DNA from 2 places in the Sporosarcina sp. YIM B06819 genome. Region 2 is predicted to be linked to the other one. Evidence: riboswitches for the same ligand, from Rfam matches in the RefSeq annotation. Region 2 holds a riboswitch; the other holds the start of a gene.

Region 1 (5,139 bases), on a different contig from region 2:
CTGACGGGAAATCAAGAAACCGTAGGGACAGATAAAAATCCAGGTTGGTGGAGTGGTCTTGTAGGTCGAGGGAAAAGTGTCGATATCAATCAATTCTCCGTCATCTCTTTTAACGTTCTTGGAGGATGTGATGGATCAACGGGTCCGTTATCTATTAATCCATCCACTGGCGAATCATATGGCAGTTTGTTTCCAGAAGTGACGATTCGTGATATGGTACATGCGGAGCGTAAGGCGCTAACGGTATTAGGCATTGATCGACTGCGTGCAGTTATCGGTGCATCTCTTGGAGGCATGCGGGTACTGGAATGGGGTATCTTGTATGCAGATGATATGGATGTACTCGTACCGATTGCCGTTACACCGACACTAAGTGCGTATGGGGTTGGTTTGCATGCAATCGGCAGTGATACTGGCTTCAGCAACGACGATTATACAGGGGGACCCCCCACTTTAGTAAAACATTTTGATCCGATTAGTTATTACGCATTGCTCTGTGCTATGAATACCCATGATATCGGTCGTGGACGGGGAGGCATTGAGAAAGCAGCGCGCCAAATAACAGCAAAGGTCCTTGCATTCGCATTCACCGATGATTTCATTTATCCAATAGAAGAGATTCGGGCATTTGCACATCTTGTTGACAACTCCAATTATATTTTAGTCAATACAGCATACGGGCATGATGGATTTTTAACGGAGTTTGACAAATGGGGACTTATTATTAAGCAATTCTTGGAGGTGGCGGTATGCCGTCAATCAAAGTCGCTATACTCGGTTTCGGCACTGTAGGCGAAGGGGTTTACAGGATTTTGAATGAAAGAAAGGAAGACATTCAGCAAGAAACGGGTCACACAATTGATATCGTATCGATTCTTGTACGTGATACGGCAAAAAAGCGCCTAGTGACACCAGGAACAAAGATTACAAATGATATCCAAGAGATTTTATCAGATCCGGATATCGACGTCATTTTTGAAGCGATTGTCGGAGAAGAACCCGCGTATAGCTATCTAGTAGAAGCAATCGAAAAAGGCTGTCACGTCATTACGGCGAATAAAATGATGTTCGCCAAACGTGGGTCAGCATTAGTAAAGCATGCAGAAGCCCATGGTGTTCAAGTACGCTATGAAGCAACTACAGCAGGCGGCGTACCAATTATCCGGACGATTATGAGCTTATTGCCAGCAGATCGTGTACGACGCATTCGAGGAATTTTGAATGGCACATCGAATTTTATCTTGACGAAAATGCGAGAGGAAGAGATTCCATTCCAAGCCGCATTGTATGAAGCGCAGCAATTAGGCTATGCAGAAGCAGATTCAACGGATGATGTCAGTGGCAAAGATGCGTTCCGAAAACTGATGATTTTGAGTGCATTGGCATTCGGGCGTCAGCCGGATTGGCAGGACGTACCGATTGTTGGCATCGACGGCGTAACGACTGAAGCTGTGCAAGATGCATCGAAAGGGAAATTACGTTATCGCCATGTTGCCGAAATTTGCATTGATGAAAATGGAGTACTGCGGGGTAGTGTAGGTCCTGTACTAATTGGTTCTGATCATCCACTACACGGTGTTGATGGCATAGACAACGCAATTATTGTAGACACCGATCACCTCGGCTCGCTGACACTTATCGGTCCGGGAGCAGGGATGTATCCAACGGGCAGTGCGATGGTTGGCGACTTTTTGCAGATTATCGGCAAACGCGAACCAGCTGTTATATCATAAGTTGAACATAAAACAAACCGCCAAGGGATAATCCTCCTTTGGCGGTTTGTTTTATGTTGTGAAATCAATTGAAAACTTATCGATCAATCACAAGCGGTTAACGATCAATTCGAAGTCATTAACGATCAATTGCTAAAGGTTATCGATCATTTGGAGAAACTTATCGATCAATTGGGTAGAGTTATCGTCATTTCAGGACCTTTGACTTATCCGATTTACGAAGCTCCCTGCTGTTTGAACACAGCAATACTGTCGGACAAGTACGTTGTCAGTCTTCATCCTTGATATCACGATCTGGAGGAAGTGGTTCATTGCGCCAGTCATCGATTTGCTGTTTTAACGCTTCAAGCTGCTCAAAATAAAGACCAAATTGGGCTTTATTAATCAAAAACTGCTCGCCGTCATGAACGGAGCGAATCCGACCTTCCAGCACATATTTCTGGATTTGTATGACAGGCATACCTAAGTGTTCGGCTGCTTCTTCGATAGTTATATACATGGAGCATCTCCTTAAAAAATCCCCTCTACCTCAAGTGCGAACAGTGAAATAGAGAGGATATTCAAATACGCCTCGGCGTATTTGCGTCCAGATTTTGAATTGAGCTTGAGGTCTACAGAGAGGAAGGATTGAACTGCATCCTTCCTTGTAGGTCATGCAGACGTCGCTAACTTTATTCAGTAGGGATTTATATCCTACTGAATAAAGTTTAGATAAGTTTTTCGAAGTTTAGTCGTTTATTTAACGCAAGCATGATCGGAACCCCGATGATCATCACAACAAATTCACCGACTGCAACGGTTAACCATGTGAATAAGAACGGCAATTCCAAAGCAAGATTTAGTTCAAATGCAATGATACACATTAAAAATGTGAACACGGCTGTATTGAAAAACATCCGCTTGACGATTCCACTAATAAATTTCGCAGAGAAAATCGTAATCGTCAACGCGATGAGCGATTGACCTACTCCAAAAACCAAGTCGTACAATCCAAGTGGTGAAAATAAATTCGCTACAAAAACACCGAGTACAATAGCGAAAATGAATTTCTTATTAAAGACAACGAGATGGTTGAACATCTCCGATATACGGAATTGCACATTTGTGAATCCGAATGGTGCTACTAGTAAAGTGACGGCAACATACAAAGCAGCGATAATCCCGCTGGTTGCCAACGTTTTGACTTTCATTATTTAATTCCTCCTAGTTTTTTTGCGTGGGATGGTTGATGAACCACGTGGCGAAAAGCCTGCATAACAGCATATCACAGTCTTTTTACTTTGTATATGTTTCAAACGCATACCTACTAGAGGTGTAGCTTCGCCACTTCAACCTTTTTAAAGAAGTATTGCCCGCGAATCAAAGAATATTTCTAGTCTAGTAATATTCATTGGACTATCAGCAATATAATGACTTGTACTACGAGAGAAGAAATCCAGTTTACTGGAACAAGAAAAAATATGAGGGGGTTCATTATGAAGTCGAAAAGATGGTACTTGCTTTTAGCTTTAGTGTTTGTGATGAGTTTATTACTAGCTGCTTGTAATGGAGGAAAAAAAGGGGTTAGCAAAGAAAAGGAAGAACCGGCTAAAACAGAAAATACCGAAGCTACTACTGAAGAAACAAAAAAGGTAGAAGAACCAACGCCAGCCCGAGAACAGAAACTAAATGTAAACATTAAGACAGAGCCACCTTCTTTGCACCCGGGTCTTGCGACAGATACAACTTCTGGTGCGGTATTAAATCAAACATTTGAAGGCTTAATGCGTGTGAACCAACAAGGGAAAGTAGAAGAAGCGATGGCTGAAAAGGTTGAAATGTCTGAAGACGGATTGACGTACACATTCAAAATTCGTCCAAATGCAAAATGGTCAAATGGTGATTCGGTAACAGCGAAAGACTTTGAGTATGCATGGAAATGGGTACTGGATCCAGCAAATGCTGAAACAGATTACGCTTACCAAATGTATATGATTAAAGGTGCGGAAGCTGCCAAAGAACAAGGCGGTTCGCTAGATGAGATAGGTATTAAAGTAGTGGATGATCAAACATTGGTCGTCGAGTTGGAACAGCCAACAGCTTACTTCCTTGAATTGACAGCGTTCTATACGTTCTTTCCTGTCAATCATCAAGTAGTGGATGCAAATAAAGATTGGGCACATGATGTATCGGCGAATTATGTAACGAACGGCCCATTTTTGATGGACACATGGAAACATAAAGACATTATTGTCTTAAAGAAAAACCCTGATTACTGGGATGCAGATACAGTTAAACTTGAAACGATTACGATGCTCATGATTGCAGATGAAAACACAGCAAAACAAATGTATGACCAAGGAGAATTGGATTGGTTAGGTTCACCAACAGATTCCATTCCTTTGGCAGCAATTCCGGCATACAAAAATGATGGTTCATTGAATATTTCTACACTTGCTGGCGTGTATTACTATGCATTTAACACAAAAGAAGCGCCATTTACAAACGCAAATATTCGTAAAGCATTTGCAATGGCCATCAACCGTGAAGGCATTGTCACGAATATTACGCAAGCCGCACAACAACCGGCGATGGCATTGGTACCACCTTCTATCTTTGCAGAGAATGCAAAAGGCTACTTTAATGATAATGATGCAGAAGAAGCGAAGAAATACTTGGCAAAGGGATTGGAAGAGCTAGGATTAAAGGAATTACCACCCGTTAAACTTTCTTATAACACAAGTGAAGCACATGGTGCCATCGCACAAGCCGTACAAGATATGTGGAAAGAGAACCTTGGCGTCAGTGTAGAGCTCCACAATGAGGAGTGGGCTGTCTATCTTGATTCTATGGGAGCGGGCAACTTCCAAGTTGGTCGTATGGGGTGGCTTGCGGACTTCAATGATGCCATCAACTTCTTAGAGATTTTCGAAACTGTTGGTGGAAACAACTATACCAACTGGGAAAATGGCGATTATCAAGCATTGTTAAAACAATCAAGAGTCGAAACAGATCCGGCTGCTCGTGAAGAATTGTTACGTAAAGCGGAAGCAATCTTTATGGAGGATCTACCGATATCACCTGTCTACTATTACACTAACGTATGGGCGAATAAAGAGTATGTTAAAAATGTTGAAGTATCACCACTTGGTCTAGTTCAGTACAAATGGGGATATATCGAGGAGTAAGTAGTACTAGAAGGATTTTCATAGGATGTATAGGGGTGATTTGTTGTCACCCCTCTTTTTGGTACACACATAAGGAAGTTATCCCACTGAGCGAATGTTCACAATGGATTACGGAGGTGTTATCAGATGGTTAGATACTTATTGAAGAAATTCGGTTATATATTGCTGTCGCTCTTTTTCATTGTCACGATTACGTTTGCACTTATGCAATTAGCTCCAGGAGGACCGTTTACATCTGA
Region 2 (5,139 bases):
GAGTAAATAAAACATCAATTTGACCTGAAATTTCACCTGTTTTTTTGCCATTAATACCTATTGTATTAGCTATTCCATTGACAACTATCATGAACAGGTAACTTAATAGTCCAAGCCACTTCATTTGGGTACCTCCAAAACAGTATTTCTAACACTATATACTACAAATTATTTGAATATACATGCAGAAGTTTAGATGCTATAAATAAATAGTCTAGTGTATACCCTATCTGTTTCAGGAAACTCGTTTACCCCGCCGATATCAACACTATTAAAAATAAACCAAGCTGATTATTTGACCTTCGGGTACAGCTCGCTAAAATAACTATTAATTTTATTCACCAACTCATCTAACGTACCAATCACCTGTTCAACTTCAGGCAAATGATAAAAGGTGCTCGTTGTGTCAAAGTCATTCACTTTTTCATCAGCCGAATATAAAAAGATTTTCTTTTCCCTACCAAGTGCAATGCCTAATTCAATATGACTTCCTTTTCCTCCGGGCAATATTATAATCACAACATCTGATGCCAATATTGCATTTTTCTCTGCTTCACCAATTACCTTTAATTCCTCAAGCGTCGAGGCCCTATCATTTTTCGTCCAATCGTATGTATGTACATAGCCTGCTGCTATCAACTTTTCACTTACATAGTTGACAGCTTTTTTGTTCTGAAAACCTGATGCAAGATAAAATTTCATATGCTCCACTCCCATATTTTTAGAAAAATAGGGACTGTCCAGAAAGTCAGTTTTCACAAACTTTTTGAACAGCCCCAGCTTTATAAATCACCAAAAGACTATTATCCATCCCTCGACAAGCACCATTGAAAACTTTTCGATCATTTGCCGGAGGTTATCGATCATTTCCTTGGCATTATCGATCAAATGCCGAAGGTTATCAATCATTTCAGCAAAGTTATCGATCAATTGGGCAGAGTTATCGTCATTTCGGGACCTTTAGCTTATCAAACTAGCTAGACATTCACCGTAGTTTAGTTATCATTTCAATTGTTTACAGCAATTCCTTACGCAAATCAGCCGCACTTTTCGGTGACAACAATCCCGGTGCAATATCAAACACTGTTTTTGCACCTGTCTCACCGTTTTGATTTAAACGATAAGCTGCTCGTGCGTAGGCAACCAAAACACTAGATGTAAACTCTGGGTTACTGTCGAGTTTTAACGAGTACTCCATCACTTGTGCATTGCCTTCACCTGTTTTGCCACTGCGAATGACAAACCCGCCGTGTGGCATAGCAGCGTGATCACGTGCCAACTCTTCTTCGGTAATAAATGTGACTGTCGTGTCGTAATCTGTGAAGTAATCAGGCATCGTCACAATCGCTTGTTTGACTTCCTCAGCATTCACGCCTTCATGCAACACCACATAGCAGTCACGCGTATGCTTTTCACGTGTCGACAGTTCAGGTAATGACCCACTACGCACACGATCCACTGCATCTGGAACAGGGATTGTATATTGGACGGCCCCTTTGACACCCGGAATTCTTCGAACTGCATCGGAATGTCCTTGGCTCAAGCCTTTGCCCCAAAACGTGTACGTCGCGCCTTCCGACAACACCGCTTCGCCATACAAACGATTAATGGAGAATAAACCTGGATCCCAGCCGACAGAAATAATTGCTGTCTTGCCATTCGGTTTTGCCGTTGCATCGACTGCCTCGAAGTATTCAGGAATTTTCGCATGCGTATCAAAGCTATCCACTGTGTTAAATAACGCAGCTAATGCCGGTCCTTGTTCAGGTAAATCGTTTTTCGAGCCGCCGCAAAGAATAAGGACATCAATTGCATCCGTGAAATTTTGAATATCATCCATTGTATGCACTGGTACTTTACTATTTAACAATTGCACATCTGCTGGATTTCTTCTTGAAAATACTCCAACCAATTCCATATCTTTATTTTGGCCAATCGCGTATTCCACTCCGCGCCCTAAATTTCCGTATCCCGCAATACCCACTCTAATTGTCATTGTTCATTTCCCCTTTCACAATTCCTCTATCTTACGATTTTAGCGTTCTGGCAAATGAAAAGCTATCATTATTATCGTTCACAAACTTACCTTTTCCAATCAGGCATAAAAAATGGTAAGGTAGAAGACGGTATATTCAAATGAAAAGAGGCTTCATTATGCGTGGTTTTGTCTATCTGATTGTATTTTTCTCGTTCTTTGACTTATTTTCACAATTACCTGTTATGAGTCCATTCGCATTGTCTCTTGGTGCATCGCCATTTTTAATAGGACTTGCCGTTGGTATGTATTCATTCTCTAACACAATTGGAAATATAATTTCAGGCTTCATGACCGATAAAAAAGGACCCTTTATTATTCTAATGATTGGACTTTTTGCAGCTGCATTATCACTTTTCCTTTATTCTTTCGCAACTGGACCTCTATCATTACTCGCTGTCCGTTTTGTCCATGGATTTATGGAAGGACTGATTGTCCCAGCGGCTTTCACTTTCCTTGCAAATCGTGCAGAAGAATCGAAACGTGGTAAAAGCGTGGCTATTTCCGGGGCATTTGTCGGAATGGCTGCCATCGTTGGCCCAGCCTACGGAGGGATTGTTGCTGCTAAGACAAGTACCCCTTTCATAATGGCTGTCAACGGCGGCATCATGCTTGTGCTAGCCACAGCTGCTTTCTTTGTCCTCCGCTCATTTACATATGTTAGCAAGCATTCTACTAAACGAGGACAGAACTTTAAAGTCAGGTATTTATTTCGTCACCCAGGTATGGTACGTGCATTTGCCGGGGCATTCTTTTTAATGTTTTCACAAGGCGTACTGGCACTTGTGTTGCCACTGAAAGTGGAAGCACTTGGCTTTGATACAAAAACGAGTGGAATGTTACTGAGTACATTTGGTGTTGTCGCCATTCTGATCTTTTTATTGCCCATTAACCGGATTTTTGACCGGGTTCGTCCGATGGTCACGTTAGCTTTCGGTATTTCTTTAATGGGAGTAGCTATGTTATTCCTGAGCCAAATTGAGCAATTAAATTACTTGTACATCGCGATGGCCATTTACGGGTCTGGATTCGCGTTTCTGTTCCCTTCCATCAACTCATTGCTCATCGATTCTTCTTCCGCAGAGTTCCGCGGGAAAGCATATGGCTATTTCTATGCCTTCTTCTCGATGGGTGTCGTTGCAGGTTCTAGTGTTATCGGGTTCCTTGACCTTACCTACAAGGGCGGTTTCATGTTGACGAGCATCATCTTACTGGCAGTTGCCTTATATACATTGCTCGGCATGAAAAAAACTAGGTCTATTGACAAAAGCTCATCGTTAGGTTAATGTCATAAACGAAATGAATACCCTGTTCGGGAGAGGTTCATAGCGACCCTCTATAAAAAACTATGGATGACGAGATTTACGCCATGTGCTTTCGATATGGCTCTTTTATTCGGCACCTATGGACCTCCCTGACAAATTATACGGGAGGTTTTTTTAATTGGCTGGAAGAGATGAAGCAACATTGTCCGACTTAACTTTGCTCGGCAATCAAAACACGAAGTACTTATATGAGTACAACCCTGGAGTACTAGAGTCGGTCGATAGTATGCATGTCAATCGCGATTACTTTGTAAAGTTCAACTGTCCTGAGTTTACATCACTTTGTCCGATGACAGGACAACCGGATTTTGCAACAATCTATATTAGTTTTATTCCAGATAAAAAGCTTGTAGAAAGTAAGTCGCTCAAGCTATATCTGTTTAGTTTCCGCAATCATGGCGATTTTCATGAAGATTGCATCAATATTATTATGAATGATTTGATAAAACTGATTGAACCGCGTTACATAGAAGTATGGGGTAAATTCACACCACGTGGCGGCTTGTCCATCGACCCTTACTGCAACTACGGGGTACCGGGCACAAAATATGAACAAATGGCCGATCACCGGATGATGAATCATGATATGTATCCGGAAACAATCGATAACCGATAAGAGGAGAGATAACAAAATGCTTTATTATTTAAATGGACTTTTCGTCGGGTTATTGATTTTATCTAACATATTGGCGGTAAAATTATTTAGTTTTGGCAGCTGGATTGTCTTACCTGCCGCAGTTATCGTCTATGTGTTCACTTATCCGATTTTAGATGTCATTACAGAAGTATACGGTAAAAAAGCCGCACATCGAACTGTATTAACCGGCTTTCTGACACAACTTTTTGCCATTATTTTTATCTGGATTGCGATTCAATTGCCCGCGGCGTCCTTTTACGAAAATCAACAAGCTTTCGAAACGATTTTCACTGCCGGATTCCGTGTAACGATCGCAAGCCTAGTTGCTTATCTCGTCAGTCAAAATCTTGATGTGCTGATTTTCAATAAACTGAAAAGCCGACACGGTGACAAGAAATTATGGATACGTAACAACGCTTCGACAATGGCTAGTCAACTTGTGGATACAACTATATTCATTACAATCGCGTTTTATGGAATTATGCCACTCGGCGCGTTACTAACTCTTATCGCGACACAATATGCGTTCAAATTTGTCGTGGCCATTTTGGATACACCTATTGTCTATCTACTGGTCTCGATTTGCAGAAAAAAAGAAGCTATACATGGTAGCAAATCAGTTCCTGTACAGATTTATTAACCATTACAAAAAGAGTAGGTGCATGTGCCTACTCTTTTTCATGTTCTTACTATCGTATACGCTTTAATTTCTTGCATAAACGCTTCGCCATAACGTTCCAGTTTGGCCTGTCCGACTCCATTCACCTCGAGGAAATCCTCTTCGGTAACAGGCATTCTCACCGCCATGTCTTGCAAGGATTTATCCGAAAAGACAACGAATGGCGGTACACCTGCGTCTTGTGCCAGTTGGCGCCGCAAGGCACGAAGTTGCTCAAACAATGGATTGTCGGCTGTAATTTGTTTCGTAATGACAGACACTTTGCGATGTACTTTCACGCCTCCCGTTAAGACATCCTTCCCCCGCTCACTAACATAAATAATCGGGAATGGCCCATTTTCGACCCCGAGATAGTTTTCCGAAATAATGAATTCAATGAAATCGGAGATATCTTTTGCACTCCGATCTTTCATCAAGCCATAAGTAGGTAGTTTTTCAAATCCGAATTCGAGCACTTTCTTAT

What was found. A riboswitch is a leader RNA that binds a small molecule or an ion and turns the genes downstream of it on or off. The one in region 2 is predicted to bind preQ1.
Region 1: it holds a riboswitch for preQ1, as region 2 does, so the genes downstream of both, R2B72_RS03275 (QueT transporter family protein) here and queF (preQ(1) synthase) in region 2, are expected to answer to the same signal.

Annotation. Positions count from the first base shown of each region.
Region 1 covers NZ_JAWLIQ010000005.1:97,836-102,974, forward strand. The annotation lists gene R2B72_RS03260 (alpha/beta fold hydrolase) at 1-792, shown strand, start outside; gene R2B72_RS03265 (homoserine dehydrogenase) at 750-1,733, shown strand; gene R2B72_RS03270 (excisionase family DNA-binding protein) at 2,002-2,232, opposite strand; gene R2B72_RS03275 (QueT transporter family protein) at 2,441-2,923, opposite strand; PreQ1 riboswitch class I at 2,931-2,976, opposite strand; gene R2B72_RS03280 (peptide ABC transporter substrate-binding protein) at 3,209-4,900, shown strand; gene R2B72_RS03285 (ABC transporter permease) at 5,027-5,139, shown strand, end outside.
Region 2 covers NZ_JAWLIQ010000001.1:264,270-269,408, reverse strand. The annotation lists gene R2B72_RS01310 (TspO/MBR family protein) at 1-124, opposite strand, end outside; gene R2B72_RS01305 (nucleoside 2-deoxyribosyltransferase) at 292-702, opposite strand; gene R2B72_RS01300 (diaminopimelate dehydrogenase) at 1,016-1,996, opposite strand; gene R2B72_RS01295 (MFS transporter) at 2,155-3,321, shown strand; PreQ1 riboswitch class I at 3,348-3,391, shown strand; gene queF (preQ(1) synthase) at 3,479-3,976, shown strand; gene R2B72_RS01285 (queuosine precursor transporter) at 3,993-4,637, shown strand; gene recQ (DNA helicase RecQ) at 4,676-5,139, opposite strand, start outside.